DNA from 3 places in the Paenibacillus sp. ICGEB2008 genome. Region 3 is predicted to be linked to each of the others. Evidence: riboswitches for the same ligand, from Rfam matches in the RefSeq annotation. Region 3 holds a riboswitch; each other region holds the start of a gene.
The links. Region 3 has a riboswitch for thiamine pyrophosphate ahead of tenA (thiaminase II). Riboswitches for the same ligand answer to the same signal wherever they lie in the genome.
Positions count from the first base shown of each region.

Region 1: it holds a riboswitch for thiamine pyrophosphate, as region 3 does, so the genes downstream of both, thiC (phosphomethylpyrimidine synthase ThiC) here and tenA (thiaminase II) in region 3, are expected to answer to the same signal.
Region 2: it holds a riboswitch for thiamine pyrophosphate, as region 3 does, so the genes downstream of both, C400_RS0117100 (thiamine phosphate synthase) here and tenA (thiaminase II) in region 3, are expected to answer to the same signal.

Region 1 is NZ_AMQU01000028.1:40,484-51,071, reverse strand. It holds partial or broken gene queG (tRNA epoxyqueuosine(34) reductase QueG) at 1-421, shown strand, start outside; gene C400_RS0123530 (YneF family protein) at 527-781, shown strand; gene folE (GTP cyclohydrolase I FolE) at 836-1,429, shown strand; gene C400_RS0123520 (lipoate--protein ligase family protein) at 1,630-2,475, shown strand; gene C400_RS0123515 (Fe-Mn family superoxide dismutase) at 2,487-3,866, opposite strand; one part of gene C400_RS0123505 (IS3 family transposase) at 4,163-4,436, shown strand; one part of gene C400_RS0123505 (IS3 family transposase) at 4,436-5,307, shown strand; gene C400_RS0123500 (alpha/beta hydrolase) at 5,412-6,449, opposite strand; gene C400_RS0123495 (IclR family transcriptional regulator) at 6,748-7,491, shown strand; TPP riboswitch at 7,608-7,719, shown strand; gene thiC (phosphomethylpyrimidine synthase ThiC) at 7,907-9,751, shown strand; gene C400_RS28245 (hypothetical protein) at 9,959-10,111, opposite strand.
Region 2 is NZ_AMQU01000016.1:432,542-443,129, reverse strand. It holds gene C400_RS0117125 (response regulator transcription factor) at 67-759, opposite strand; gene C400_RS0117120 (ThiF family adenylyltransferase) at 908-1,966, opposite strand; gene C400_RS0117115 (thiazole synthase) at 1,963-2,730, opposite strand; gene thiS (sulfur carrier protein ThiS) at 2,733-2,936, opposite strand; gene thiO (glycine oxidase ThiO) at 2,933-4,081, opposite strand; gene C400_RS0117100 (thiamine phosphate synthase) at 4,139-4,732, opposite strand; TPP riboswitch at 5,049-5,157, opposite strand; gene C400_RS0117095 (ABC-F family ATP-binding cassette domain-containing protein) at 5,243-6,796, opposite strand; gene C400_RS28005 (hypothetical protein) at 6,969-7,160, shown strand; gene C400_RS0117085 (cupin domain-containing protein) at 7,521-8,060, opposite strand; gene C400_RS0117080 (hypothetical protein) at 8,516-9,505, opposite strand; gene C400_RS0117075 (hypothetical protein) at 9,492-10,046, opposite strand; gene C400_RS0117070 (hypothetical protein) at 10,048-10,443, opposite strand; gene C400_RS0117065 (hypothetical protein) at 10,484-10,588, opposite strand, start outside.
Region 3 is NZ_AMQU01000014.1:224,043-234,630, reverse strand. It holds gene C400_RS0114265 (NAD-dependent malic enzyme) at 296-2,017, shown strand; TPP riboswitch at 2,087-2,189, shown strand; gene tenA (thiaminase II) at 2,322-3,011, shown strand; gene thiM (hydroxyethylthiazole kinase) at 3,037-3,882, shown strand; gene thiD (bifunctional hydroxymethylpyrimidine kinase/phosphomethylpyrimidine kinase) at 3,879-4,709, shown strand; gene thiE (thiamine phosphate synthase) at 4,706-5,395, shown strand; gene C400_RS0114235 (winged helix-turn-helix transcriptional regulator) at 5,781-6,122, opposite strand; gene C400_RS0114230 (arginase family protein) at 6,228-7,139, shown strand; gene C400_RS0114225 (LacI family DNA-binding transcriptional regulator) at 7,325-8,293, opposite strand; gene C400_RS0114220 (6-phospho-beta-glucosidase) at 8,481-9,824, shown strand; tRNA gene C400_RS0114215 (tRNA-Arg) at 10,039-10,112, opposite strand; gene C400_RS0114210 (DUF4870 domain-containing protein) at 10,288-10,581, shown strand.

The DNA of each region.
Region 1 (10,588 bases), on a different contig from region 3:
CTATAGCTCTTTTTATGCGAAGGAAGCATTGCTTCAGCAATGGGCCCGGACATGGGTCGGGGAATATGTCTATGTACAGGAGCCGGAAAAGCTGCGCGAAGCTGCAGAACAACTGCGTGAATATTTTGCGGGAGAACGACGGGAATTCAGTATAGCCTATGATTTGAGAGGCACTCCTTTTCAAGAGCAGGTATGGCGCGCACTGCAAAATATTCCGTACGGACAAAGTGTGTCCTATCAAGATATTGCAGAATCGATTGGACGAGCCAAGGCGATACGTGCTGTCGGCGAAGCCAATAACAAAAATCCATTGCCTATCCTGTTTCCATGCCACCGTGTATCGGGTGCAAACGGTAGTTTGGTTGGCTATGCCGGAGGCTTGCCAGTCAAAATGAAGCTGCTGGATTTGGAGAAGGAATAAGGACATATGTTTGCAAAAAGTAATTTGCTAGCTGTCCCATGTTTTGCTATGATAGGTTCGTGTAATTCAAGATGTCTCATATAAATATACAGAGGTGACGACTTCGTGGTGTGGAATATTGTCATTCCGATTATTACCCTGATTGTTGGCTTGGTCGGGGGATTTTTCATCGGTGCTTATTATCTTCGCAAACAGCTTGAAAAGATGCAGAACGACCCTGAAACGCTGCAAAAAATGGCCAAACAGATGGGCTACAACCTGAATGGGAAACAGATGCAAAAAGCCCAGCAGATGATGAAGAACCAACAGTTCTCCAAAAATCAGCCTGGTGCGCGTAAAAATCAGGGCCGTCGGAAATAATGAGCAACGTGAGTACGGATGCCGCATGAGGTTGCTGCATAGAGGAGGATTACTGTGGCTGGCGTAAAAGATTATATTAACCGCAAAGCTGCGGATAACCGGGATAAAATCGAGTACCATGTGGAGCAGATTTTAAAACTGATCGGTGAGGACCCCAAGCGTGAAGGTTTGTTGGAAACACCAGCACGCGTTGCGCGCATGTATGAGGAAATATTTGCGGGTTATGAGGTTGATCCACGAGATGCGCTGGGTGTGACATTTGACGAGAATCACGAGGAGCTTGTAATCGTGAAGGATATTGTCTACTACAGTCAGTGTGAACACCATATGGCTCCTTTCTTCGGAAAAGTGCATATCGGCTATGTACCCAGCGGTAAAATTGTAGGACTAAGCAAGCTAGCCCGTTTGGTGGAGGCGGTGACCCGCCGATTGCAGGTACAGGAGCGTATTACATCGCAGATCGCTGATATTTTAAATGAAGCGGTCTCCGCTCACGGAGTTATGGTGGTCGTGGAAGGCGAACACTTGTGCATGTGTGCCAGAGGTGTCAAAAAGCCTGGCAGCAAAACGGTAACATCTGCCGTACGCGGTACGTTCCGTGATAATGCAGCACAACGCGCAGAGTTCTTGTCCCTGATCAAGGAATAATTGAACAGAATGCAATGGTTAGTGATAAAAAAAAGGGTGGTTTACGCATAGGCGTAGCCGCCTTTTTTTTGTTAACATCGGTAATAGTGACAATGGGATAGCTACTGTGAAGAAGATGAAATAAAAAAATAGCAGCATGCTGCCTTGAAAATTACGATTAGTCTATGGATAACAGTTATTTTTAAGATAGGGGATAACGTATGGACCATATACATAGCTCAACAGAAATAACAACAGCATTGCCTGAGTTGCAATGGTTGGAAGCGCCACTGATGACTACTCAGGAAGACGTATTGTTTCCGCTGGCTTGGGAGGAGCTGGCTTGTCGGCAAGTAGGGAAAGGAGCTGCGCCCATTTTGCATGTATGGCGGCATCCGGCAGCGCTTGTGATTGGTCACCGGGACCGCAGGCTTCCCAACGCTCCACAGGCGATGGAGCGAGTGCGTAGTTCAGGAACGTCGGTATGCGTGCGTCCTTCAGGTGGAGCAGCTGTCATGCTGGACAGGGGGGTACTGAACCTGTCCTTGATCCTGCCGAATCCGCAGCGGGCCATCAGCCTGCATGAGGATTTTCGGCTCATGGCAGGGCTGATTGCCGATGCGCTGGCCCCGTGGTCTGCCGAGGCGCAGACTGGAGAGATCATCGGGTCCTTCTGTCCCGGGGATTACGATGTGAGCGTCCGAGGACGCAAGTTTTGCGGCATTGCACAGCGGCGTCAAGCCAAGGCGTATATCATCACGGCCTTTGTGATGATTGAGGGCCACGGAGCAGAGCGCGCACAGGCGGTGCAGCAGTTTTATCGGGAGGCAGCCGGGGATACACCGGCAGGCGTGCAGCAGCCGGATTATCCCCGGGTTAATCCGGCAACGATGGGCAGCCTGGCAGAGCTGGCCGGAGTGCCGTCTGTCGAGGCGTACACAGCATCGCTACGCCGTGTAGTCGAGAGTCGGGCGGCCATTTTGCCTGCCGATGGCTCACTGGTGCAACTGGAAGGATTGGCAGAACAGATGGCAGCGCTCAGAGAGCGGTACGATTTGCAGGTGTAGTTTATTTTAGCTTAGAATGGTTGCCATCTCAGCTTGGAGGCTTGAGCGTAGCGCGCTTCCACCTCAGGCCAGTTGACGACATGCCACCAATCTTCGATGTATTTATTGCGTTCAGCCTGATGCTTTAAGTAATATGCGTGTTCCCACACATCGATCGCCAGCAGCGGAATAGACTCCCATTGAGTCAGGTTCTGGTGCTTTTCGGCCTGCAAAATTTCAAGCCGCCCGGCGCGCGGACTCCACACCAGAATGGCCCAGCCGCCGCCTTCGACCTTTTCGGCTGCTGAACTAAATTGCTTTTTGAAGGCATCGTAGCTGCCAAAATCCTTTTTAATCTGTTCAGCCAGCGGTCCGCTTGGATTTCCACCGCCTTGAGGGCTCATGATCGTCCAAAAAAGAGTATGCAGATAATGACCTGCACCGTTAAATGCCAGTTCACGTTCCCAATGCTTTACGAGGTCAAAATCACCTGTTTTTCGGGCTTCTTCCAGTTTCTTTTCCGCTTTATTCAGATCATTCACATAGCTCAAATGATGCTTGTCATGGTGAATACGCATCGTTTTTTCATCAATGTACGGTTCAAGCGCATTATAAGGGTAAGGAAGCGGAGGGAGCCGATGTCCGCCAATAGGGACCGGGCGACCGATTAAGGACTTTTCTGCTGGCGAAGGTTGAGCCTGGCCGGACTGGACGCCTTTAGTAGCCCCAGAACCCTCTCCTCTCATGCCGGCATGCCGCTCTCGAAACGCTTGCTCCGGGTAATCCTCACCCTCTGCCGCTACATGATACAACCCAGCGGCTCGCGCGATGGAGCCGGGCTCTTGAAAGGGAGTGGTTGAGATCAGGAAATATTGACTTTCATGTGCTGCGTGTATTACAACTCCGGCGGATTTTGGCTGTTGACGCAATGCATGACTGTGTTCAGTCAGCAAACCTAGCTGCCGTACATATTCTTGTGATTGACGGTTCGCGGTTTGCAGCAAATCGTCCAGTCGACGATTTAATTCCTGTGAGGCAGGCTGTGAATTCAAGCCTGAAACAGACAACGATTTCTCTCCAGTTGCTGATGCGTCTGATCCCCTTGAATGTGCTGATGATTCATCCAGCTGGTGTGTATGTGCTTGAGGAACAGACGACTCTTTTTTCCATTGATGCTGCCATGCCTGTTCTGCCGGATCAAGCGCGCTCCGTTGCTCTTCGAGCAGCTCGATGGCGGTGCGTTCCGTTTGTTCAAATACGGTTCGCCAATCATCCAGCAGCCGCACATAAGCAGGCTCTAGCCCTTCAGTAGCAGATTTAATCACTTCCACGTGCCAACTTTCCTGCTGCTTCCAATGACGAATTTCCTCCAGCACACGTAAGGGCAGGAAAGACCCATAAGTACTCAGCATTCGTTTTTACCTCCCGTATCCCGCTATAGCTATCCGGCAGATCTAGCAGATCTGTCCTGGATGCATATGTACCCAGTATATTCGCCGTCTCACCGTGAATATGTCTATGAACTTCCTTCATCAGGTTATACCTGTTGCGCAGAACAATAATTACTCATGGAAAATAAAAAAAAGAAGCCCGTCTACGGCACGGGTTAAGTGGGGACTGACCCCATAACGTGAGACAAATCAAAACACCTTCAAGAGAATCAAGCCATGTCGTAAGATATGGAGATAACCTTGGAGGTGTTTTTACGTTGGCAACGAGAGTGAGTTACCCCCTAGAAATAAAGATGAAAGCTATTGAAATGAGATTGGCAAGAGTTCCGGTAAAAGAGGTTATGGAGCAACTGGGAATACGGAATAAGACACAGCTAAAAACATGGATGAGGTGGTATCGAAAAGGCGAAGTGCATCGTCTGGAGCAGCCTGTGGGTAAACAATACAGCTACGGAAAAGGTCCGGAATACTCCTCAGAGCTTGAAAAAGTAAAGGCGGAGAACCGGTTCCTGAAGCAGCAATTGGACCTGCTAAAAAAGTACAAGGAACTGGAAAGGAGGTGGAACCAGAAGTCGCTGTTGCCTGGATCGAATCCATTCGAGACGAAGTGACGGTGTCTGAGGCTTGTAGATGGATCGGGATCGCAAGAGCGACCTACTACCGCTGGAAAGCAGCCGCGAAGACAGAGCGCACAGATGCTACGGTGGAGAAAATCCGGGGGCTTTGCATCCATCATAAATTTCGGTATGGTTACCGGAAAATCACCGCACTCCTTCGGGCAGAGCAAAGAATGAATCACAAACGAGTTCAGCGGATTATGCAGCGTGAGGGGCTACAGTGCCGCGTGAGGATGAAGAAACGAAAGGTCACTGGACAGTCTGCTCATCTAGCGGAAAATCTGCTGAAGCGGCAATTCCATGCCGAGGCGCCCCTGCAAAAGCTCGTCACGGATATCACCTATTTACCGTTTGGGGGTAAGATGTTGTACTTCTCCAGCATTCTAGATCTGTACAACGGAGAAATTGTGGCTTACAGTATAGCGGACAAGCAAGATACGTCCTTGGTTTTGGATACGCTGAATCAACTTCCAAAACGGACAAACATGCTACTCCATAGCGACCAGGGAAGCGTGTATACGTCACAGGCATATCAAGCTGCAGTAAAGGGAAAAGGCATTACCATGAGCATGTCCCGTAAAGGAACGCCCGCTGATCATGCCCCCATCGAATCATTTCATTCCACACTAAAGTCTGAAACGTTCTACCTCGAAGATCTCATCTGTACAACGACTGCCATCGTTGTACAGACCGTTCGAGACTACATCAACTACTATAACTCAATTCGGATTCAAACGAAACTAAATAACCAGTCGCCAGTAGATTACAGGCGACTGGTTATTTAAACTTGAAAGGTGTTTTGATCCCTGTCTCACAAATGGGGGTCAGTCCCCAGTGTCCATAGGCAGGCTTCTTTAAGACGATGAATACTTGTTTTAAAAATAATTTCTTACTTCGTAGTCGTTTGTTTATGGGCAGCAGCAGTGGTTTTCTTGTCCTCCAGCTCCTGTACACTGCTTAGAAATGTCGATACCCGTCGCAAATATTCACGGGGATGCTCTCTGAAAATAAGCTCATGTATCCCGTTTTTGACAATCCATACACTGGAAAGCGGGTTGGTTTGATTGGCAGCAAGCTTTTCCGCAATGGGGTAAGGAGCCTTTTCATCCTGTGTACCATGCACAAACATGATTGGAAACGGATAGTTCTCCTTTTTAACCTCTTGATATGGAATCTGATGCAAGCTGGTGCCGTTTAAGACTGGAAACAGCAACTCCAAAATTTCCAAAGACGGATGTCTCGGCAGATTAATTTGATTGTGAATGTTATGGTACAGTGTATCTGGCTCCAGCAGGAAGGTACTGTCCAAAATCATTGCGTCCACATCCTTGGTTTGCAAGCCCGCCTGAAGAGCGGTTCCTGCTCCCATAGAAAAGCCCCATACGATAATTTCCGACGAGCCGCGTTGCTTCGCAAGCTGAATCGCTCCAAGAAGCTGCTGGGATTCCGCCTTACCTCCGGTTGCGACGGCCTTGCTGTTTTGTGACGCGAATCCATAATCAAACATGACCACATTAAAGTTCAGACTGTGGGCATAATGCGCCAGATCATACATAGGAATCCAGCTTTCTTCGCGATTAGCCCCGTAACCATGACTGAAAATAATGGTTTTCCGCGATTGATCCGCCGGGATATACCAGCCTTGTACGATGCGGCTACCATCCTTCGCTGGGAAGCTGACATCTTCATAAGGCATGCCTTTGGCCTGCATCGGATTAGAGTACAAGGGTGCGACGGTGGGATTCGTAAGCACCCAGGCGATGTAAGCATGCAAGGCAATAAAGCAAAACAACAGAAAAAATACGACCGACAGCAGCAGAGCAATCACAACGTGCTTGAACCGCAGCATACGGGGATTAAAGAGTGGGGTGGACGGCTCCTGAACAGCGGTCTGTAGCTGAGCGTTGCGCTGGGATGTCGAAATCATGTAAGAGCCTCCTTATATAAAATTGATCTTCGAATCATAAAATTTAGGTATAATTCCACTTGAAAATAGTAGGGTATGTTCGTATAGATACCTATTATCGTATGATGGCTATTATCCAAAGTCAACGCCTGAACCGGAAAAGTAAAAATGATGCAAAGAATTGTCGATGTTTGTTCTTGTTCTGTAATATGGTTGTCACAAAAACATCGGTTTACAGTAGCCGCGACTATTCTATATAATTTATGTAACCATGTTTCATAGTGTGAAACGAATATGGATACAAGAGGAGCGGTTCACGATGGAAGACCGTAAATTAACCGTCCGCGCTGTAGAGCGTGCACTTGATATACTGCTGTGTTTTACCGCAGAATCTGATCTTGGTCTAACGGAGATTGCCTCCCAAATTGGTCTACATAAAAGCACTGTTCATCGTCTTTTGACTACGCTGGAGGATCGGGGATTTGTCGTTCGGAATGCCGAAACGGAAAAATATAGGCTTGGTTTTCGCATATGGGAGCTGTCCACGCATCTGTCCCAAAGCGATGAGCCGGCGGTGTTGTTACAGCCTGCAATGGAAGGACTGCGTGATCGCTTAGGGGAGACAGTCAGCTTGTACCTGCGGGATGGAAGCATGCGTATTCGCATACAAGCCGTGCAGAGCAATCAGGCGATCCGCAGGGTTGCGCCTGTGGGTGCGCGTATGCCGCTGGCTGTGGGAGCCTCCAGCAAGGTGCTGGCGGCCTTTATGCCACCGCAGGAGCTGGAGGTATTGCTAAGCAGTGAAGAATGGCCACCTTCGGTAGACCCGGAGGTTTATAAAGCCCAGCTGCAGGACATTCGTGAGAAGGGCTATGCGACCAGCTATGAAGAACGTGAGCCAGGAGCTGCGGCTGTGGCCGCGCCTATTGTGAACCGAAAGGGACAGGTCACGGCGGCTTTATCTGTATCCGGCCCGGTCAGTCGACTTGCGCCCGAGACGCTGCATGAGTTTGCACCGATTTTGATCGAAGCAGCCAAGGAAATGGGGCTTATGCTTCCGTGACAGTAATCAATACAAAGGAAATCATACAAGGGTTGCCAAAGCTATAAATTTAAAGTAGTCTGATAGAGATGGCGGGATGTTTGTTATAGCCGCCAATTCATGTGAATAGAAAGTATCACAGTTACTGGGGGAGCCTGTAATGCGGGCTGAGATGGAATCAGGCAAGATTCCGGACCCTTTGCACCTGATCTGGATCATACCAGCGTAGGGAAGTAATCGGCCATTGAAATGTATACGCAGCTGCTGTCTACGGCCGCGCATTGGAATATGATTATTCCACGTGCGATCGGTTTGGATAGCTGTCTCGTTTGATTAGCCGGTTCCCTAGGGAACCGGCTTTTTTGCATAGATCAGCGCCACCCTGGGAATGGTTCCGGATCGGTGTGTCATTTCAACGATACGGGAGGAATGGACCATGAAACCGACGGAAACAAAAGGAACAAAAGAAACAGGAGTGAAATCAGCAGATGCAGGATTGGCGGGAATAATAGAAGTAGAGGGAGAGAAGGCCAAAGCGGAGCAAGCCAGTGGGCTAAAGCCCTTTCCGGGGAGCCGTAAGGTGTATATTCAAGGTTCTCGGCCGGATATTGCTGTGCCTGAGCGTGAAATCGCGCTACAACCCACACATACGCCTCAGGGCACCGAGCATCATGAGCCACTGCGTGTGTATGATACCAGCGGTCCGATGACGGACGAAGCCTACCAGGTCGACATCCGTCAGGGATTGCCACCATTACGGCGAGCTTGGGCACTGGAACGGGGAGATGTGGAGGCTTATGAGGGCCGCGCCGTCAAGCCGGAGGATAACGGGATGAAGCCCGGCTCCAAACGGGAGACAGTGGAATTTCCCGGCGTGACCAACCGTCCGCTACGGGCTTTGCAAGGGCGTACTGTGACGCAAATGCACTATGCGCGGCAAGGGATCATTACGCCTGAAATGGAATTTGCGGCGATCCGCGAAGGCGTAGAGCCCGAGTTTGTACGACAGGAGCTGGCGGCTGGACGAGCTATTTTACCTTCAAATATCAATCACCCGGAAAGCGAACCCATGGTCATTGGACGCCATTTTCACGTAAAGATCAATGCGAACATTGGGAATTCTGCGGTTTCGTCCTCCATTGAGGAAGAAGTGGAGAAGATGACCTGGGCTGTACGCTGGGGATCAGACACGGTCATGGACCTGTCCACAGGTCGTAATATTCATACGACGCGCGAATGGATCATCAGGAATTCGCCTGTACCGATTGGAACGGTGCCGCTATATCAGGCACTAGAAAAGGTGAACGGCGAAGCTGAGAAGCTGACGTGGGAACTGTATCGAGACACGCTGATTGAGCAGGCGGAGCAGGGAGTGGACTATTTTACGATCCATGCGGGTGTATTGCTGCGATATATACCGATGACGGCGAACAGAATGACGGGAATTGTATCCCGGGGCGGGTCGATCATGGCAGCCTGGTGCCTTGCACACCATCAGGAGAATTTTTTGTATACGCATTTTGAAGAAATCTGTGAAATTATGAAAGCCTACGATGTGGCCTTTTCTCTCGGGGATGGTCTGCGTCCAGGGAGTATCTATGATGCGAATGATGAAGCACAATTTGCAGAGCTAGAGACGTTGGGCGAGCTCACGCAAATTGCATGGAAGCATGATGTCCAGGTCATGATTGAAGGGCCAGGACATGTCCCTATGCACAAAATCAAGGAGAATGTGGATTTACAAATGGAGATTTGTAAGGAAGCCCCCTTTTATACTTTAGGGCCGCTGACGACGGATATCGCGCCAGGATATGATCATATTACCTCAGCTATCGGGGCGGCGATGATCGGTTGGTTCGGGACGTCCATGTTGTGCTACGTTACGCCGAAGGAGCACTTGGGTCTGCCGAACAAGGATGATGTCCGCGAAGGAGTTATTACCTACAAAATTGCCGCGCATGCTGCTGATCTGGCGAAGGGTCATCCGCGGGCACAGCAGCGGGACGATGCTTTGTCCAAGGCGCGTTTTGAATTCCGCTGGCGCGATCAGTTCAATCTCTCGCTTGACCCTGAGCGGGCATTGTCCTACCATGATGAAACGCTACCAGCAGAAGGGGCCAAGGAAGCCCACTTTTGCTCGATGTGCGGTCCCAAGTTTTGTAGTATGCGTATCACGCAGGACATTCGTGCCTATGCGGCCGATAAGGGACTGAATACTGAGGAAGCCGTTGCCGCCGGGATGCGAGAGAAGGCAGAGCAGTATCGGGAAGCTGGGCAGTAAAAATCGGTAGCGATACAAAAGTCAATCAACTGGGAAGCCTCAACGAAAAGTACAGTTAAGCTCGTCAGAGGTTTATTTCCATAAACGTATGAGCAAGGTTTAGAAACGCGTGAGTAACAAAAAGCCGTGGTTCTCTACAGTTGATGTAGAAAACTACGGCTTTTCAGCTTATGTAAAGCGGGATCATGCTACCGGATTAACGGAGCTTTATTTTTTACCCATTTTTTCATTCAAAATGTCCTGAAAGCTGAGCTTCTTCTCCGAGCTATCTTCTTTCTTCTGCATACTCACCGCGTTGGCACGTTGGTATTGGTGGTGAAAAGGCATCAGGGTGTGGACAGTTAAGTTCATTGTATTCATGTGGTCATTCCTCCAATTCCATTTTGTCAAATTCAGATTGAGTTGCTTAGGACGTCTGTATAGGACTATGTATATGTACTTGATGTTGTAATGCCGTGTAGGTTGCTTGGTAATGTTTCAATCATTATACCCGCATTTATCCAAAGTAAAACGCTTTTGACATAAAACAGGAAGATGGTCGTATGTGTCCAAAATGTGTATTAGGAGGATGGTCATTTTAGGGGAAAATGTGCCTAGGGCCTAAACAAGGGCTAGAGGCCCGTTTTCTCAGTTTAGTAGTCGGGATTGTGTTTTTTTGTCGAATAACCTTGTATTAGCGGAATTTTGCGGAATTATAAGGTTGGACTAAGGCAGTCTGGTGGCGAATTAAAGTGTCAAAGTTGTATTGACTTTATGTTGGGTAGTGGATACCATGAACTGGTTGTCAGCGTATTTTGGCAAGAAGAGTCAGCCAATCCATCTGGCAATTCATCCGTT
Region 2 (10,588 bases), on a different contig from region 3:
TGTAACACTCATTTGAAATAGGTAAGCCGGGACGAAAAGTTCCGGCTTTTTTTTATATAACTTATGCTATTTTGCTTCGGTTGGCGTTCTGAGTGAATAGCCAATACCTCGTTCCGTTCGAATCATTTTAAACTTTTGTCCTCTATCTACTTTAACCCTTAAATGCCTGATGTACACATCTACTACGTTCGTATCAGCGATATAATCATGTTTCCAAACATCTTTTAAAATTTGCTGCCTGCTGCAAACTTGGTTAAGATGTATTGCCAGATGTAGCAAAAGATCGAATTCTTTCGGAGTTAATTCCAGTTTTCGCTCCCCTCTGCTCACCATTCTGCTTGCAGTGTCTATATGTATATCCCCCGCTTCGATTGCCCTTTTCACATCACGTTCAACACCAAAAATTCGTAATAAATTAGCCACTCTAGCCTGAAGAACTCTAGGATAAAAGGGCACTACCATTACATCATGAGCTCCTTGTTCAAAGCAGGAAACCATATGTGCCTCTTCATCTGATGAAATCATTGCAAGTATCGGGACATGAGGATGGTTCTGCTGCAAAATGCGAATCAAGCCTTGAGTGCCCGCCTGTTCATCTTTAATGTTTAGGAGTAGCAAACTCACAGGATGCTGAGCTATATAAGAGCGTACATCCGACGTATTACGAACATGAACCACCTGATAACCTGCCTGCTCCAATGGACGAACGAATACAGCGGGCGCTTCATTTTCATCCACAAGTACAATTAACGGGCTCATCTTTTTCACCCACCTGGTTTGGACATCGCATTACATATTGGATACGAACAAGTTTGTTATAAGCCATTAAACATATTTGTATTAGTGTAACAAAAAAGCAGAAAATCATTCTCTGAAGAATGGCTTTCTGCTTTAAGGTTTATGGTTTTTAGCCCAAATAACGATGATATAGACTTCTTGCTTTGGCCACGTCCTTTGTCCCATGGATCAGCGCTCTGCCATCTGCAAAAACCACCAAGCGATGCTCTCCCACACTAAAGGAAACCAGATACGAATTCCACTCTACGTTTCCCTCGCCTAATGCTGCAAATCTATCTGCTATCTCTGCGAGATTCAGATATATCCGGTTGGCAGGTCTTATTTGAACGGTATCCCTACCGCACAAAACATCTGTTTTCTGCCGATGAGAGGTCGATAAATAGGGATACGTCGGTTGGCTACCGCAAGAAGGACAATTCGACTTTTTGAGACGATCCACTGCTATTGCTACATATTCATTTTTCCACAAATCAAACGAAAGCAATTTTCCTCTCAAGTCCTCGGGATATCCACCAAGAAGTTTGAAAGCTTCTGTAGTCTGATTAGCGGTGACCATTTGTACTGCCTGCGGAATAATGCCGGCTGTATCACATGTTTCTCCTCCAAACGGTACAGTTCCCATCAGACAGTGTAGACAAGGTGTTTGACCCGGTAAAAAAGTGTAAGTTACACCGTAGCTACCCACACATCCTCCATAAATCCAAGGAATATGATGCTTGAGAGCCATGTCGTTCATAAGAAGCCGAGTATCGAAGTTATCGGTTGCATCCATCATGAGATCCACCCCCTGGATCAACTCTTCCAGCTCTTCTACCCCAACATCCAAAACATGTGCATGGATGACTGTTTGCGAATTAATATCCTTTAATCTTCGCTGGGCCGCTATTGCTTTGGGACACCTTTGCGCTGCATCACTTTCCTGAAAAAGCTGCTGGCGCTGCAAATTGCTCCATTCCACATAATCCCGGTCTACGAGACTTACCGTACCTACGCCTCCACGAACTAGCGTTTCTGCAATGCCTGTACCCAGCGCTCCAACACCTATGATTAGTACGTGAGAAGAAGCAAGCCGACGTTGGCCTGCAGGTCCAAAGGGTGCAAACCTTTCCTGTCTGGAATAACGATCAATTTGTGGTGTTCCAGCACCGGATTTTTCAGATATCCTCATCCTTGAACCATGCCTTCTGTTGGGCTGCTCGCTGAAGCATATCGTTTTACAGGTATCATCCCTGCCTCAAAACCATATCTGCCTGCACGCACAGCCAGCTTCATGGCCTCAGCCATTTTCACAGGGTTCTTCGCTCCCGCCACAGCTGTATTTAGCAGAACACCATCTGCTCCCAACTGCATCGCCATTGCTGCGTCACCAGGTGAGCGAATACCTGCATCGACGATAACCGGAACTTCTGCTTGCTCAATAATTAACTCTAATGAAAACGGATTGAGCAAACCATGTCCTGTACCAATCGGTGAGGCACCAGGCATAATGGCATGTACTCCAAGCTCTTGCAGCCTCTTTGCTAGTATCACATCATCCGATATGTAGGGCAGTACGACAAAGCCTTCCTCTAGCAGTTTTTCACTAGCCTTCAACGTTTCAAAAGGGTCAGGCAACAGCGTTTTGTTATCCCCAATGACTTCCACCTTAATCATGTCGCACAAGCCAGAGGCTTTTGCCAACTTGGCAATACGGATTGCCTCTTCTGCTGTTGTTGCTCCTGCTGTGTTGGGAAGAAGTGTATACCTGCTCAAATCTAGCGTATCAAGAAAATGATGCTTATCCCGTTCCTCCAAATTCAGTCTGCGCACAGCGAACGTTAATATTTCCGTCTCAGCAGCCTCTACAGCCTGGGATTGGATATCCAGATCCGAAAATTTCCCTGTTCCCAGCAACAGCCTTGAGGTAAAAGATGCTTTTCCAATGGTTAACATGATCAACCGCCTCCTACAAAATGTACGATTTCTAGGCAATCTCCATCCTTAAGTACCGTCTCATGATGATCTTCACGGGTCAATATATGCCGATTCAGCTCTACCACTACGGTTTTCACCTTTAAATCAAGTTCATGCAGCAATTGATCCACATGAGTGATTCGATTAGAAATGGTCATGCTCTGTCCGTTAATGATCAGCTTCATAAGCTTTCCTCCTTGAGGAGTTCAGAAGAAAATTTGCTTATTCCAAGTCCAGCCGCATCAGCCCCTTTAAGCATAGCTGCCATCGCTCGCCCAGTCGCATCACTAAGCAAGACACCGTTACGATAATGCCCGACTGCAGCATAGACGCCCTCTACTCCAGGAACAGGGCCAATGAAAGGACGCTCCGCAGCTGCCTGTGGACGTAAGCCCGCCCAAGCACGTATAAAAGAAGCTTCTTGTACACGCGGCAACCAGGCAGATGCACGTACTAACAGTCCTTTTAAGCCTCCTACGGTCACCTCTTTGTCATATTGATGTGGAAGACTCGTAGCCCCAATCCAAAGCTCGTTATTCTGTTTAGGCACGAGGTAAACATCATCGGCATAAATGGTATACTCCAACGGATGGTCCTTCAAGGAGACTGCTACCACTTCACCCTTGACTGGATAAAGAGGATAATCAAATCCAATTTGTTCTAGCAATTTCAAGCTGTCCAAGCCTGCGGCAATCACGACCTGATCGCAGGAAAAAAATCCACTATCCGTTCGCACACCGCAAACTCGGCCGTCCTGTATGATCAGTTCCTCGGCATGAGTTCCAGACCATATTGTTGCTCCCAGCACCGCAGCTGCCCCTGCATAAGCACGGCAAAGCTGAACAGGGGCCACTTGTGTCTCCTTTGATCGGTATATAGCCCCAATTACTTGATCTGCCAAGCCCGGAATCCGTCGAGCCAATTCCCTGGCATCCCACCAAATAGGGCTATCATCCTCTCGGATATTCGCAGCATTCCAGCGCCTTTGGCCCTCTGCTTCTGAACGAAAAGGGGTCACAAAACCTTCTGTACGAAAATCAACTGAAATACCCGATAAACGCTCCAAATCACAGACAAGGTCAGGGAATGCATCTCGACTTGCGCGAGCAAATCGCGCCAGCTCAAGGTCTGAGAACTCTTCGCTTTCCGCTGCCAGCATTCCCGCCGCTGCTCCTGATGCTCCCTCACCGGGGATCCATCGTTCCAGCATAATTGTACTTCGTCCCTCCTTAGCCACATGATAAGCAATGGCACTGCCGATCACACCTCCGCCTATGACCAAGCATTCTGCGTGTCCTATTGCTTTTTTCTCTGTATGTGTCTTTGACATATGTTCCGTGTCTCCTCTCCGGTGAGCATTCTGCTTTCCCTTCGTCTCGTTTTCTTGCTACAGGTCGTGAACTACAAGATCTACCATTCGCCTATATTCCATCGCTGCTGCAACGGGTGACTCTGCTTCCCATATACCAGACATCACCGCAATTCCGCTTGCTCCGGCATGATAGAGCTCTGGAACATGATGAGGTTGTATGCCTCCCAACGCTATCACCGGAATGGCCGACAATCTGCAAATGCGTTCAAGCTGTGCTACACCCCGCGGTACAAGACCGGCCTTACAATAGGTCTCATATACATGACCAAATAGTACATAGTCTGCTCCCCCCTGCTCAGCGGTCTGCACCTCCTCCAAGGAATGTACAGACACTCCACAGCGTGTACCCACTGGAAGCAGACTTTTCGCATCCATCACAGATAACCCATTAGCAGGTAGCTGGACAGCTCTTGCCAAGGTAAGTAAAGCTACGTCCATACGGTCATTTACTACAATTTGCTGCAAAGGAACTTCCTGCTCGATCATGCTACGAGTCAAAGAAAGCAAAGCAGAGGCACCCTTCTGTTTCGAACGTGCGTGTACATAATGAATATAAGGACAAATAGCGGCAGCCACTTTGGGTACATCCACACAGGAGACACTTTCCATCGTAATTACGTGTAATTCGATCTCATTTTCACCTCACTTGGACTAAAAAATATAAAATAATCGTATAAGCTGAACTATATTGTTGCAGCTCCCTATTGGGTAATATCATACGGAGCCAGCCACATGTACCAGCAATAATGAAAGGAGATCATATGTAAATCCGTCTACGGAAGCTCGAACAAATGAAGATGAACGAAACGCAAAAAGCCACTTCCCAGAGGAAGTGGCTTGACAAACGTTCAAAATCGAACGGACTATTATATCCGTAAACGTATATCGTTCCCTGCACAAACAAAAGTAAAGATCTACTACCTTGTTTGTACAGTACTCACTTCCCTACGCTGGCATAACCCAGATCAGGTACAAAGAGTCCGAAATCCATTTATTTCGTCTCAGCCGCATGGGCGGCTCCCCTAGTGTGGCTATTTTATTGTATCAGCTAAAGATAGCTTAGCATATTTTCCTAATTCTGCAAACCCCACCTTGTGTGAAATCTGTCAGAACTGGATTTTAGTTAACTTTACTAGACCACTCTTCTACATTCCACGTTTTGGTTACCCAATCCTCGTAAAAATCCGGTTCGTGGGATACAAGCAATACGGTCCCTTTGTATTCCTTCAAAGCGCGTTTGAGTTCATCCTTTGCTTTGACATCCAAGTGGTTGGTAGGCTCATCAAACAGTACCCAGTTGCTCTCACGCATTAACAGTTTACAAAGGCGGACTTTAGCCTGTTCTCCACCACTAAGCGCAGACAAAGGCCGGGTGATATGCTCATTCTTCAAACCACAGCGCGCCAAATGCGCTCGTACTTCATGCTGATTCAAATGCGGAAATTCATTCCATACATCGTCAATCGGTGTAATTTTCTCCGCCTTTACTTCCTGTTCAAAATAAGCAGGCTGCAAGAAATCCCCTTGATAGGTTTTTCCGCTGATTGGAGGTATTTTCCCAAGAATGGTTTTGAGCAACGTAGACTTACCAACACCATTGCAGCCAACAATTGCGATCTTTTCGCCACGTTCGATCGTCATGGACATTTTAGGCAAAAGAGCATGAGTGTAGCCAATTTCAAAATCAATACCCTCAAAAACCGTTTTCCCGCTCGCACGGGCTTCTTTGAACTGAAAGGTTGGCTTTGCAGCTTCTTCAGGCTTATCAATACGTTCGATCCGATCAAGCTGCTTTTCACGGCTTTTTGCACGGCCTGATGTAGATGCGCGCGCTTTATTGCGCTGAATAAAATCTTCCTGTTTCTTAATATATTCCTGCTGCTTCTCATATGCATCAATATGCTGTGCTTTGTTCAGATCCGCCATTTCAAGAAACTTTTCATAGTTAGCTGAATAGCGGGTCATCTTAGCAAATTCAAGATGGTAGATTACATTAACGACTTGGTTCATAAATTCAGTATCATGTGAGATGAGGATAAAAGCATAGGGATAATCCTTCAAATATCGCGTAAGCCATTCAATATGCTCCACATCCAAATAGTTGGTAGGCTCATCCAGCAGCAATACATTCGGCTTTTCCAACAGCAACTTAGCAAGAAGCACCTTTGTCCGTTGCCCACCACTAAGTGCTGCTACATCCCGATCCAGTCCGATGGCAGAGAGACCTAATCCATTCGCCATTTCTTCAACCTTCACATCAATGAGGTAAAAATCCCCCATATCCAATTGCTCTTGAATTTCTCCCATCTGTTCCAGCAAAACTTCCAACTCTTCGGGAGAAGCCTCTCCCATTTTGTCTGTAATTTGCATCATTTCCTTTTCTAGTTCCAACAAAGGAAGAAAAGCGTCTTTTAATACATCACGTACTGTTTTGCCCGGCGTCAGCTTGGTGTGCTGATCCAGATAGCCATAACGTACACGTGGAGTCCATTCCACTTTGCCTTCATCTTTAAGCAATTTTCCAGTCAGAATGTTCATGAGTGTCGATTTACCAACACCATTAGCTCCTACCAATCCTACACGTTCCCCCGCAAGTAATCGAAAGGAAACATTTTTAAATAATGCACGGTCCCCAAAGTTGTGGGATACATTTTCTACAGTCAATAAACTCATAAGCTGTTTTTGGCTCCTTATTGTCATCGGCACTGCCGAGTGTTCTTATTTCATCAATCTTTCGTTTCTTTCAAAGCTTTATTGTAGCACATTCGGCACCCTTATCGGAACATTGAAAACAGCGAATTTTAAGGTTTTCAGATGGAGTGGCCTAAAAAAAGAAAACCAGCTAATGTTAGTCAAGGGGTCCACCAACATTTTAACGAAAATATACGCTAAGGACATGGCTTGTTTTTTTGCCCTCATTGCCCTTATTAATCCGGATTTGAAAGTAGTAGAAATCGACATCGGCCAACTTGATATTGGTCAACTCGCTTCCCAAAAGTCGGTAAATAGCAACGTATTGACAATCAATATGTCTTGAAGGTTTTTCGCTTGCTAAATCATATCGAAGTAGCGCTTAATCTCCTCTTCGGTAGGTACATAAGGAGTTTCTTTGCTTCTTTTGGCAATTTAAGCTTCAAGCTCAGTTCTAAGATGTTGAACCAGACTCTAAGATAAGCATAATGGTAAGATCGGAATTATTGCGTTGAAGTTAGTATGCAGAAGCTTACAATTCCAAATAATGAATACCTTAATAATTGATAAGTTCTAATAACAATTAAAAAACAGAACTCTATGTAGACAGTCCTCATGAGTATCGAAGGAATAATAAAATGGAGAAAATGTAATTATCCCGGCCTGGGTTCCGGACCGGGAAGAAATAAAATATAATTGGATTTATTTATCTTTCAGCAGACATGGCAATTTCTTTTGATTCATGAACTGTTCCAAATGGATGCTCAGGCGGTGCATAGATAACGTATATCTTAAGGGGCATATTTCCTGTATTAATTACATTGTGCCATTTTCCAGCAGGTATCATAATTGCATAGCCATCATAGGCCATCACTTGAAAATCTAATTGGTCTTTCCTATCCCCCATTTGAACAAGTCCCTGACCTTCTTCAATACGTATGAATTGATCAGTTGTTGGATGAGCTTCTAAACCGATATCATCGCCAACATTAATGCTCATTAGAGTCACTTGTAAATGTTTTCCTGTCCATATAGCGGTACGATAATTTTTGTTTTGTTTTGCAGCCTGGTCCATATTCACTACAAATGGACTTTGTCCATAATCTCTTAATATTATCTTTTCATAGAGATTACTGTCGTTATTATACCAATTGTAGTCTTGAGGATCATAACTCCGATAATTGTAATTACAGCTGTTATACATAGGAATATGCCATGGAAAGTGATGGCATGATTTATAGTACATACTCATTCTCCTTTATTTGATTCAGTGTTTACTTATCATATGCGGCTGCCTATATAAAGGACTAAAAAACCTTTAACAATAGGCAAAAGCCTAATTGAGGCCAAGACAAAAATATTCACAAGCGTTTTCGTCCTTCACTTCAAAAGATGTTATTACTTAAAGTTACATTTAATAACATATACTTCCAAGTGGTATCATCTTCTTTGGAACTCCCCCGGTAAGTCGAGTATTAAATTCCATTTATTTGACTCACTCTTTAAAAAAGCAGTGACCATAAAGGCAAAAGACTAGGCTGGCACTGCTTCTACTGTGCTATCGGCTTGGCTTGGAGATTCGTCTATTTCTCTGCCCATTTCAAAACAAAGTTCTTCCCGGCTAACGTCAGATTAAACTCCTATTAAAACAGGCCAACCTTTTGGTTGACCTAATAATACGAAACCCACCCCGGAGGGTAATTATTTTAAGCTGTTATGATATTGGTACTCAAAATAACCAGCAGCTGCCGCAGATTTTTCATCCGTAAAACGCTCAGTCGCTTGAAAAGGGGTTGGATATGAATCTCTATAAAAATATTTCATTCCAGTACCCGGTTCTATGCCACCAATAATAGATTGCTTTCGGACGACTCTTCCACCACCAAACCCATAGTTATTGTAATACCTGTCTCCAACTGGAATACCTTGGATAAACGCGATCATACCCACATCATCTATTGTGTTATACCACTCCTCTTGTGAAATGAGTGGTAGGGTGAACGTATAGGAAATGCCATTCCGTGCTACTTTTTCGTTATGGACATTAATCAGTCGAGCCAGATCTTCCTGAATGGTGCGAACAATGGTGGAACGGCGTATTTGCTCAAAGGTTAATGAATTGTTCAGTAACGAAATGGGGGTCTGACCCTCAAGCTCTTTTTGAACCCCCTCCACCCATCTGTGATTCTGCGCATCATAGGCATGTAGATAATTATCCAGGGTGAATCCCACACTATTGCCTGCGGAATCAACATAGGCATAAGGCTTTTTTTCGCTCCACTTGGGGCCTATAACCGCTTGTCCATACGCATCTTTATAGGATGATGAAGCGAACGTATAATAACCATCATAATCCAGTATCACAATAGCTGGTATGTAATTCAATAACGCACGTTGTGCTGCTGTATCCCCATCAATGTCCATATTAAGGAAAAAAGTGTGCAAGAACGTGACCAGCGCTTCTTCTTTATCTACACGAAAAAACTTATCTGATCCATATCCGGCCTCGCGTTCCTGACGTTCATTCTGTGAGAGCACAACACCTGCATCTTGAACTGCGGTACGGAGAGCAGACGTATATTTCATTTCTAGCTGCTGTACTTCACGCTGATTCTGCACTCGTAAATCACTAACCACACCAAAGGGCAAAAAGAGTAGGATAAATATAACTGCAAAATCAGTAATCTTCATTCAAAACCATGCCCCCGTAAGAAGCTGAAACTGCCGGCTTATCGTTATCTATTCCACCCAGAAGCCATGATTTGTATAAATCCGCAGGAGTCCGATTCGTATTATATAATCGTACTGTAAAATAATCACCGGCCATCAAGGTATACCGACGTATCTGTTCCGACTTGGGCTGCGAATAATCAGGAAACAGTACAGGTAAGATTTGCGGGTTATAGTAACTATCGTATACAACTTCATAATTACCCAGAAAACTGTCTGGCTTCGCCGCATCTGCATAATTCGGTACATATTTTTTGTGCATATGCTCCAAATGAACTTCGTACGTATTGCCTGTCAGCTCCAGATCACGTATAAAATCGTTATACATCGTCGGTGTAATGTAACCTTTGGTTCTTACCATATCAACAAAATGTACAGTCGAATGATATGTATTTAACCCGGATATATCATCCTGCCGTTCAGCAGCTTGAGCTGCGGGTACGATGTACAAAAGTAATACAGCTAGCAGTGCTCCCAACAGCTTAGATATTGTTTGAACCACTTCAGTCCTCCCCCAATTTCTCAAAACGTACAGATGTTATGTCTCCATTCCCATTACGCTGTGAGTACATGGCATATATAGAGGAAGCATCCAAGGTAGATACATCAGGCTCAAACGGTTCAGAATATACATCGTACTCTGAACCGTCAACTTGAACCGAAATCCCCTCCTGCAAGTTCAAGCGAATGGTCTGAATGACTTGAGTCCCTTTAATCCGTTGCGGCGTCTCCACCCCTATAGTACGGGAGATCCGTCCCTCAGATTGCTCCTCCTGCTGCGACCTTAATTCCAGTGCGCTATCCAGTTGACTGGACAAGTTTGCTGCTGCTGCACATGCGGTTACAAATAGAATAACTGACACACCAAGCCGCAGCATACTTGAAGCGTGATCAGACATACTCACGACTCCCTTATAACTATTATTCTTGCTGTACTACTTAAGACTGGGTAAACAACAACCCACGTACCACGTTAGATTTGTCTTTAACGATTTCAGCCTTGAATTTACCACTTGGATTTACATATTCATTCTCCTTTTCATT
Region 3 (10,588 bases):
TAACAAAATAGCTCACATCCCTTGATATATAAGCATTCAAGAGAAGAAAAACTAATTTTCATATTTGATAAAAACAGAGCATTTAGACCTGATTCATTAGGACTATTACTATACGAATTGCAAGGTGAATCCGAAAACAAAATTAGTTCTATGGGATTAATAAAAAAGATACACATATGGTCGTTTTGTCATAGATTGATAGACGAATAAAACCAATTCGTACGTCCATACTATGGACAACATGTCATTTTTCATCATGAATAATTATCAAAATATAGGGAAAGAAGGTATTTTTATGGAAGCATTTCATGTCAATCGTGATGGGTCATTATCTACTCCCTTACGAGGAAAGGACGTGCTAGCAAACCCTCTTTTGAACAAAGGGGTGGCATTTACAGAAGAAGAACGCAAAGAACTGGGCTTGGAAGGAATTCTTCCTCCCACTGTCCTTTCATTGGAAAAACAGAGCGTTCGGGCATATCAGCAATTCCTGGCACAACCCACCATGCTGCGTAAAAATGCTTCACTTAACGACCTTCATAACCGGAATGTCGTGCTTTACTATCGGCTGCTAACCGACCATTTGAGTGAAATGCTGCCCGTAGTCTACACACCGACTGTAGGAACCGCCATTCAAGAATACAGCCATGAGTACAACCGCCCTGGGGGCGTATATTTATCAATAGATCATCCGAATGGAATTGGACAGGCGTTCTATAATTCCGGATTGCGTAGTGAGGATGTTGACCTTGTCGTCGTGACGGATTCAGAAAGTATTTTGGGAATTGGTGACTGGGGGGTCGGGGGAATTAACATTGCTATTGGCAAACTTGCTGTATATACAGCTGCGGCAGGTATTCATCCCGGGCGGGTGCTGCCCATTGTACTGGATGTCGGCACGAATAACGAGAAGCTGCTGAATGATCCGCTATACATCGGAAACCGCCATAAACGAGTTCGCGGAGAAGCCTATCATCAATTTATTGATACCTTTATCAGCAAAACCTTAACACAATTCCCGAAAGCGCTTTTGCATTGGGAGGATGTGGGCAGCGTGAACGCACGCCACATTATAGGGAAATACGGTCAAAACATTCTCACCTTCAATGATGACATCCAGGGCACAGGAGCAGTCACATTAGCTGCGATTGTTTCGGCGGTAGGTGTCACCAAAATTCCGCTACGTGAACAAAAAATACTTGTCTTTGGTCCAGGGGCAGCAGGAATCGGTAACGCCGACCAAATACGGAGCGCTATGATCGAGGACGGGCTTCCTGCAGAAGATTCTTTCAGGTCGTTTTGGGCCTTTGATTATCGCGGGCTATTAACGGACGATATGGAAGATGTACTCGATTATCAGAAACCATATGTGCGTAAAAAGGAAGAAATCAGCTCATGGGCCCGATCGGAAGACGGCAAAATACCGTTGCTGGAGGTCATCCGTCAGGTAAAACCTACAATCTTGATTGGTACTTCCGGTGTGGCGGGTGCCTTTTCTGAAGAGATTATCAAGGAAATGGCAAAGCATGTGGAACGCCCGATCATTATGCCCATGTCCAATCCTACCAATCTGGCTGAAGCGGTACCCGAGGATTTGATACGATGGACTGATGGCAAAGCATTGATTGCTACGGGAAGTCCCTTTGAGCCCGTCACCTATAACGGTACGAAATTTGAAATTGGTCAGGCGAACAATGCCTTTGTTTTCCCGGGACTGGGTCTAGGCGCAATTGTGGTCAAGGCCAAACGAATCACTCCTTCCATGTTTACCGCAGCAGCTGATGCCGTTGCCAACGCCGTAGATTCGAATGAACTTGGCGGCGCACTGCTGCCCCATATTCGAAAATTACGTGATGTTTCGTTTGCGGTTGCGGTTGCGGTAGCAAAGGCCGCAATTCAGGATCAGGTAGCTCAGGCACACCTTCCAAATATTGAGCAAGCCATTCGGGATGCAATGTGGAAACCGGAATATGTGAGGGTCAAAGCCGTGGAAAGTGTAATCCAACACCCTCACTAATTCTTCACTAGGCATAAGCAGTTTGACATAACATAGGAACGAATGTACAGTATTAGTCAAAAGAATAGGAAAGTCCACTAGGGGAGCCATTATGGCTGAGACAAGAATGAATCTTGGACCCTTTGAACCTGATCTAGTTCGTACTAGCGTAGGAAAGTGGAGCCTTCCATATAGGGTTTCAGGCGTTTTTGCGCATTGAACCTATGTTGAAGCCGCTCCAGTTTTCGGGGCGGCTTTTTGGCATTGTTCCGAGAATTGTATCTTACGGGACTTCTTGTTCTCCATTTTTGTTGGAGGTGGGGAAATGAGTTTTTCGCAAGAGCTCCGTCAGCAGGCGGATGGCATTTTTCAAGCCATTTATGAGCATCCCTTTGTGAGAGGTATTGCTGAAGGAAATTTAACAAGGGAACAGCTGATTCACTATGTAAAACAAGACTTTGAATATTTGAACGCCTACATGCGGATTTACGGCATCGCGATCTCCAAAAGCACGAGCCGGGAGGATATGGCTGTATTTAACGAACAGATCTCTTTTATTCTCAACAGCGAGGTTCATCCGCATCAAAATTTTTGTGCTATCGCAGGTGTCACCTATGAAGAGATGCAGGGATATCCACTCGCTCCGTCCGCTCATCATTATATCCGCCATATGCTGACCGTCGCACATGAGGGTAGTCTTGGGGAAATCATGGCCGTGCTGCTACCATGTCCATGGACATATCTTGAAATTGGACGCAGGCTAATGGATGAGGTAAGACCGGACGAGTCTCATCCGTTCTATGAGTGGATTTGCTTCTATGGCAACCAGATTGAAGATGTAACCTTCAAATATCGAGAGCGTGTGGATGCTTGGGCGAAAGTCGCCACGGCTGCCGAGCGAGAGCGGATGATTGAGCATTTTATGCTAAGCTGCCAGCTGGAATATATGTTCTGGGATATGGCTTATAAGCAGGAGCAATGGCCCGTCCAAATGCACGCTACGGTCTTGGAATAATCAGTATAGATGAGAGAGGATAAACATGATGAATATATGGGAACAAAGTTATTCGGCGCTCCTGACAAAGGTACAAAACAGCAACCCCCTCGTTCATAATATAACCAATGTGGTGGTCACCAACTTTACAGCCAACGGCCTATATGCACTGGGGGCTTCCCCGGTGATGGCTTATGCACCCGAGGAAGTAGCAGATATGGCCAAAATAGCGGGCGCCGTCGTGTTAAATATCGGTACGCTAAACCGTGAGCTGGTGGATGCCATGATCCTTGCTGGACAATCGGCGAATGCTCATGGTGTTCCAGTTCTGCTAGATCCGGTTGGTGCGGGAGCGACGAGCTTTAGAACCGAGTCAGCACTGCGGATCCTAAAAGAAGTAAAAATCTCACTAGTACGAGGCAATGCAGCCGAAGTCGCTCATCTGATCGGAGAAGCCCGAGAAATTAAAGGGGTAGATGCAGGCGACAGTGCTGACAGCAGTAATGTCGATCTGGCAGTTCGGGCTGCGCAAACGCTCCATACCATGGTTGTCATCACTGGAAAAGAGGACGTCATCACCGATGGGGTTGAAGTACGATTGATTAGTGGCGGAGACGCGCTGCTTACGAAGGTAACCGGAACAGGCTGCCTGCTGACCTCTGTGTTGGGCGCTTTTGCAGCTGTTGAACCCAACCTGCTGCTCGCAGGCACAGCAGGTTTGGCATTTTACGGTGCAGCAGCTTCCCGAGCCGCAGCGCATACCGCAAAGCTGGGGCCAGGCAGCTTCCAGATTGCCTTTCTCGACGAGCTTGCCGAACTACATACTGGTTCGCTAGAGGGGCATGTCACGATCCGTGAAGCTGGAACAACTACAGCAGGTGGTGCGCGATGAGAGACGTGCATGTACCGAGAGCGCTGACGATTGCCGGTTCAGACAGCGGCGGCGGCGCTGGAATTCAAGCCGATCTCAAAACCTTTCAGGAGCTTGGCGTATACGGCATGTCGGCTATTACAGCCATTACGGTACAAAATACCTTGGGAGTTCACGGTGTATATCCGTTGCCACAGGAAGCAACAGCGCAGCAAATCGAAGCTGTAGGATCAGATCTTGGAGTCGATGCCCTGAAGACTGGCATGCTGTTTGACGCGGGCATCATCCGCCTTGTGGCCGAGCAGATCCGAAAGTTCGGCTGGAAAAAGGTTGTCGTCGATCCTGTAATGATTGCCAAAGGGGGCGCAAAGCTGTTGCAACCGGAAGCGGTGCAGGCATTGAACGACGACCTGCTCCCCTTGGCACTGGTCGTCACACCAAATATCCCGGAAGCGGAGGCCTTAACCGGGATAAGCATTCGTACGATGGAAGGACGCCGGGAAGCTGCGAGACATATTAGTAGCCGGGGTCCCAAATTCGTTGTGATCAAGGGCGGCCACGATGAGGAGAGCGAAAACAGCGGTCAGGTCATTGACCTGCTATTTGACGGAACTGCCTTTACAGAGCTGGGCGGCAAGCGGGTGCGGACTGTCCACACACACGGAACAGGATGTACGTTCTCAGCAGCGATTACCGCTGAATTAGGGAAAGGCGTGTCTGTACCGGAGGCTATTGTCAATGGAAGAGCCTTCATTCAGGCGGCGATTGAGGATACATTGTATTTGGGCCAGGGACACGGTCCAACTAATCACTGGGCCTATCGCCGTCGTCAGGAGATGCTCCAATGAACGGCCGAATATTACCTGAGATCATGCGCCGGCATTTACAGATGTATCTGGTTCTTGGAAGCGTGAACTGCCTCGCGGAACCAAGTCGGGTCGTGCAGGAGGCTCTTGCTGGTGGCATAACCATGATCCAGTTCCGGGAAAAGGGCCGTAGCGCGTTAACAGGGGTGCCTATGTTCAAACTTGCGCGTCAGCTACAAGATCTGTGCCACCACGCTGGTATCCCCTTTATCGTCAATGACGATGTGGAGCTGGCTCTTGAGCTCAATGCCGACGGCGTCCATATCGGTCAGGACGATGAATCGGCTGATTCTGTGCGTACGCGGATCGGAAACCGAATCCTTGGCGTCTCCGCCCATACGATTGAGGAAGCTCGTCGAGCCATTCTGCATGGTGCGGACTACCTCGGCGTCGGTCCCATCTATCCCACCATCTCAAAGGATGATGCTCATGCGGTGCAGGGTCCAGCCATTTTGCATGAGATGCGCAAAGCGGGAATTGATCTGCCCATCGTCGGGATCGGTGGTATTACGATAGACCGTGTGGAGGAAGTGGTAGGTGCGGGTGCCGATGGTGTAGCGGTGATTTCGGCTGTGACGCAGGCAAAACAAATTCGAGCTGCTGCAGAGGAACTAAAGAAAAAGGTAGTGCTAAGCATCAACCATCCGGGGATGTCCCCAAAACTATAAAGTGCCTTTAATAGTTCACGCAAGAGCCTCATTTACACTAATAAAGTAGAGATGAGGCTCTGTATTGTCATAAATTTAATCTTTTACAGCTTGAATTCTTGTGTTCTTTTTCTCAGCAATAAGTAATCCTAGCAAAATGTACCCCCTGTACAATATTCCCATGAGCAGAACAATACCAACGATTGAAACAAGAATAAGTAGAATATTCGCTACAAATAAAATAATTGCCATAGTCAAAATATCACATCCCCCAAATGATACTGATTTTTAAGCGTTCCTATCCCCAGTGCACTTGAGCTCGTTGAATACCTGATTAACTATAAATATATGTAAATCGTCTTTTCTAATATTCCTATAACATTCGAAAGCAATTAAAAAACGAAACTTAATTATATTGATTTTTGGTTCCCCATTCACATAACCCTTCCAAAACAGGCAATAGTGTTTCCGCTTTTTCTGTAAGACTGTACTCAACTTTAGGTGGAACTTGGGGGTACTCTTTCCGATTCACCAGACCATCCGCTTCCAATTCTTTTAGCTGTGAACTCAATGTTTTATAAGTAATAGCTCCGATTTGTCTTTTCAGATCATTAAAGCGAACCACTTGGTTTTCGGCCAGAAGATAAATAATAACCATTTTCCATTTACCACCAATAACTGACACTGTATAACCAAAAGGTGTATCTTGAATGTTTTTAACTTTACCTTTATATTCAGCCATACTCATATGTACACTATCCTTTCGGGTAGTACCTATCAAATTAGTGCGTACTACGTTTTTATTTGCGTTCAGTTTATACTAACCGTAAATTGAAGTAAAGGAGAGAAAGAAATGACTAAAACAATACGCCTATTAATGCCGCAATGGCAAGGAGGAAACAATCCTAACTACTCTTTTGGAGCTGAACTGCTGGCTTGGCTAGCCCCAGACAATGATCAACCCCTTATTCATGTTCCAGTTCAAGCTTATGATGGAACTCCGCTTGACAACGAGAACGGTATGAATGGGAGAAAACAGCTACTTGAGCAATTAGAGGCTGCTCATCATCTCATTGACGCTCATAAGCCAGATCGCATTGTAATGTTTGGTGGTGACTGCTTAGTCGAACAGGCTCCGTTTGCCTATTTAAACGAACGATACGGCGGGGAATTAGGGTTAATTTGGATCGATGCTCACAGTGATTTAGTTAGATATGTAGGCTATGATAACGGACATACATTACCGCTTGGTAACCTTTTGGGAGAAGGAGATGAGGAGTTCGCAAAACATGTGAAAATTCCTCTTAAACCTGAAAATGTCTTTATCGCTGGATTAGCAGCTCCTACAGAAGAAGAAACAAAAGCATTTTCAGAGACATTTCAAAGGTTAGGTGTTACCACTACAGAAACAGATACTGAAGTAATTCAAAGATTAGGGATTCGAACTGCTGGGACCCAAGAGTTAACGACCAGTACCGAATCAATAAAAGAGTGGATTAAAGAAAGCGGCATCAAGCACCTGGCGATTCACCTTGATTTAGATGTACTTGATCCAAAAGCATTTCGTTCTTTATTATTCGCCAACCCTGAAGCTCCCTATAATCTTTCTCCTGCGGGAACAATGCAAATACCTCAACTACTTCATCTGATTAAAGAACTATCTGAAGAAACTGATGTAGTTGGGTTAGGTATAACCGAACATATGCCGTGGGATTCCATTAACTTGAAGAATCTGCTTGGGGAAATACCTATTTTGAATCATTAATTCTACTTACGAACTGTGCATGTATCTTGACGTTAATTTTCGTAATGGAATTATGATGGCCGTTTGAATTAAAGTATTGTGCAAAAAAGGACTCCTCGGGAATTTATACTGTTATGGAGTCCTTTTTTTGATTTACTAATTCTTGGATAGCACACCACCAACAATAAAAAAGAATAACCAGGATATTAGGTGGTCGCTCGCTCTACTAACTTGAATTCCAAGGGATGTAATTCTTCATGAAGCCCCTCTAGGGCATTTCGAATCATAATGAATGCATTTTCCGCTTGCTTGTCAATCGGGTAATGAATGGTGGTTAAATCAAGCAAATGCGAAATTTCGGTGTTATCAAAGCCCACCACTGCAACATTACTCGGGACCGAAACACCGAGCCTACGTGCTTCGGTCAAAAGTCCTGCAGCCAAATAATCGGTAGAACAAGCGAAGGCATCCGGCTTGTTGGATTGTTCGCCCCACCAGTGAGCAATTTGTTCACCCGCTTCTATTGAATTTAAGCCATAAAAATGCGAGAAAGCATCAGCGTTCAAATCATATTTTTTGCAAAAATCATGATAAGCCCGGATGCGCTCTTTTGTATTCAGCCCCCTCATATTCCCATATACATTCACAATGCTGCGATAGCCTCTTGCATACAGATGCTCCAGCGCAAGCATGTACCCCTGATACTGGTCCATAAATACAGACGGGATTGCCTCAATGTTTACACGCTGCCATGTCACAATTGGACCATATTTGGTGTAGTGCTCAATCACACTCCACTCATTGACGCGAATCATACAGACCAAGGCGTCCAGTTGCTTTCTCCGCAACATTTCCAGTGCTTCAAGCTCCCGCTCCTTCTCTCCATTCGTAATAAATAGTGCCATATTAAAACCATGCTCCTGGGCATAGGTTGTAAATCCACGCACAAATGAACCCAATGAATCATTAAAAGAAATTGAAATAATTCCTATGAGCTTGGTCATGCCCTTTTTTAATGAAACCGCATTCAAATTAGGTACATAATCCAGTCGGTCTATGACCTCCTGTACACGCTGCCTTGTCGGTTCACTTACGTACGGATGGTTATTAATGACACGAGACACCGTTGCCGAGGATACACCCGCCAGCTTTGCAATTTCATGAATATTTGCCACATTTCTCACCTCGTTCTTTCTATTTTAGCATGTTCGTGTTTAGCATGTTTCGTGGCCCCGCCCTATAATTGTCACCTTCCCCAAATAAGTTTTCTAAAAGCGCTTGACCTGTAATGCATTACAGGGATTACAGTGAATTTGAGCTTAAGAAAGCGGTTTTAAAAAACATACTCAGGAGGCACTAACCATGAAAAAAGGCATAAAAATCGCAACTATTGGCGGAGGCTCCAGCTATACACCAGAATTAGTAGAAGGTTTTATCAAACGTTATGCAGAGCTTCCCATTCGGGAATTATGGCTGGTAGATATTGAAGCAGGACGCGAGAAACTGGAGATCGTAGGGGCCATGGCCCAACGGATGGTGAAAGCCGCCGGCATTGATTGTGAAGTACATTTGACACTGGATCGTCGGGAAGCCTTGAAGGATGCCGATTTTGTAACGACCCAATTTCGGGTAGGCTTATTGGAAGCCCGGATTAAAGATGAAAGTATTCCTTTGAAACACGGTATGATCGGTCAGGAAACCAATGGGGCTGGTGGGATGTTCAAAGCTTTTCGTACCATACCCGTTATCCTCAGTATCGTAGAAGATATGAAAGAACTGTGTCCGAATGCATGGTTGATTAACTTCACCAACCCTGCGGGCATGGTCACCGAAGCAGTGCTTCGTTATGGTCAGTGGGATAAAGTCATCGGATTATGTAATGTTCCAATCGGCGCGATCAAGAGTGCATCGGCTGTGCTGGACAAACCGGAACAAGAGCTGTTCTTTAAATTTGCAGGAATTAACCACCTTCATTGGCACAAAGTTTATGATAAAACTGGAGAAGAATTAACAGAACAAGTTATCGAAGGACTGTATGCTCCTGGCGCAAAACCGGAGAAGGTCGTTGAAAATATTAAGAACATGCGCTTCCTGTATGATCAGGTTCGTCAATTGAAAATGCTACCTTGTCCTTACCATCGGTATTACTATATGACCGATAACATGCTCAAGGAAGAATTAGAGGAGGCCAAAAACGAAGGAACTCGGGGCCAAGTCGTCAAACGTCTGGAAGAAAGTCTGTTTGAATTGTACAAAGATCCGAATCTGGATTACAAACCAGAGGAATTATCCAAACGCGGCGGTGCGCATTACAGCGATGCTGCCTGTGAAATCATCAACTCTATTTATAACAACAAAGGCACATTGATGGTAGTTAGTACGCGTAACAACGGTGCGATTGATGATGTCCCTTATGATAGCGCCATCGAAGTAACTAGTGTCATTCGTGCGCATGGTGCGGAGCCTGTCAACTTTGGCAAATTCCCTCCAGCACAACGGGGACTGCTGCAAGTCATGAAGGCGATGGAAGAGCTGACCATTGAAGCGGCGGTCACTGGTGACTATGCGACAGCACTGCAAGCCTTCACCTTGAATCCGCTCGTTCCAAGCGGCGATATCGCCCAAACTGTGCTGGATGAATTGCTGGAAGCACACAAAGAGCATCTGCCGCAATTTTTTGCTCATAAAGAGAAGGCGACAGTATAAAGCCAGAATCAATGATACTGCCGGAACACAAAAAAACTTCCTAATATTGAATTAGGAAGTTTTTGCTATACGTCCCAGGAGGGATACTCTCCCTACGGTCGAGACTGCGAAGTTTATGCTAACGATGCTTAGCTCCGACGTCCCCCCAAGGGGTTCTCATCCCACTGGAACACAAAAAAACTTCCCAATATTGAATTAGGAAGTTTTTGCTATACGTCCCAGGAGGGATTCGAACCCCCGACCGACGGCTTAGAAGGCCGTTGCTCTATCCAGCTGAGCTACTGGGACAAAATGATAATCCATAAAACCTTATGTATTCAGTGCATTAATGATTATATCACATTTTGGGCAACTGTCAAAAGCATTTTTTCATTATACAGGAAAGCAGGCTGCAAAAGGAATCATTTGGACGCTAACGGGGTATTATGTACAAAGAACGATGCCAAAAAGGAGGGGTTAATCCGTGAGAGGCCTTTTGTCTTCACTTTGTTATTTTAGCATTTTTTTCGCACCTTTTCTGGTGCCGGTCATTGTGTGGATTGCAGTCCGGGACGAATATGTTCAGGGACACGCGAAAAAAGCCATTTTATCGCACATTTTCCCCATTATTGCGGCGATTCCGCTAGTTTATTTTATTATCACTGCCAATCATGCAGGCTCGGTTATCGGGTTTGTACTGCTATTCGTAGTGGTCTATCTCGGCGTTTTTGTCTATAACATCTACAAAGGGATCATGACGCTGCGTGAAGCGGCCTAATTCAAAA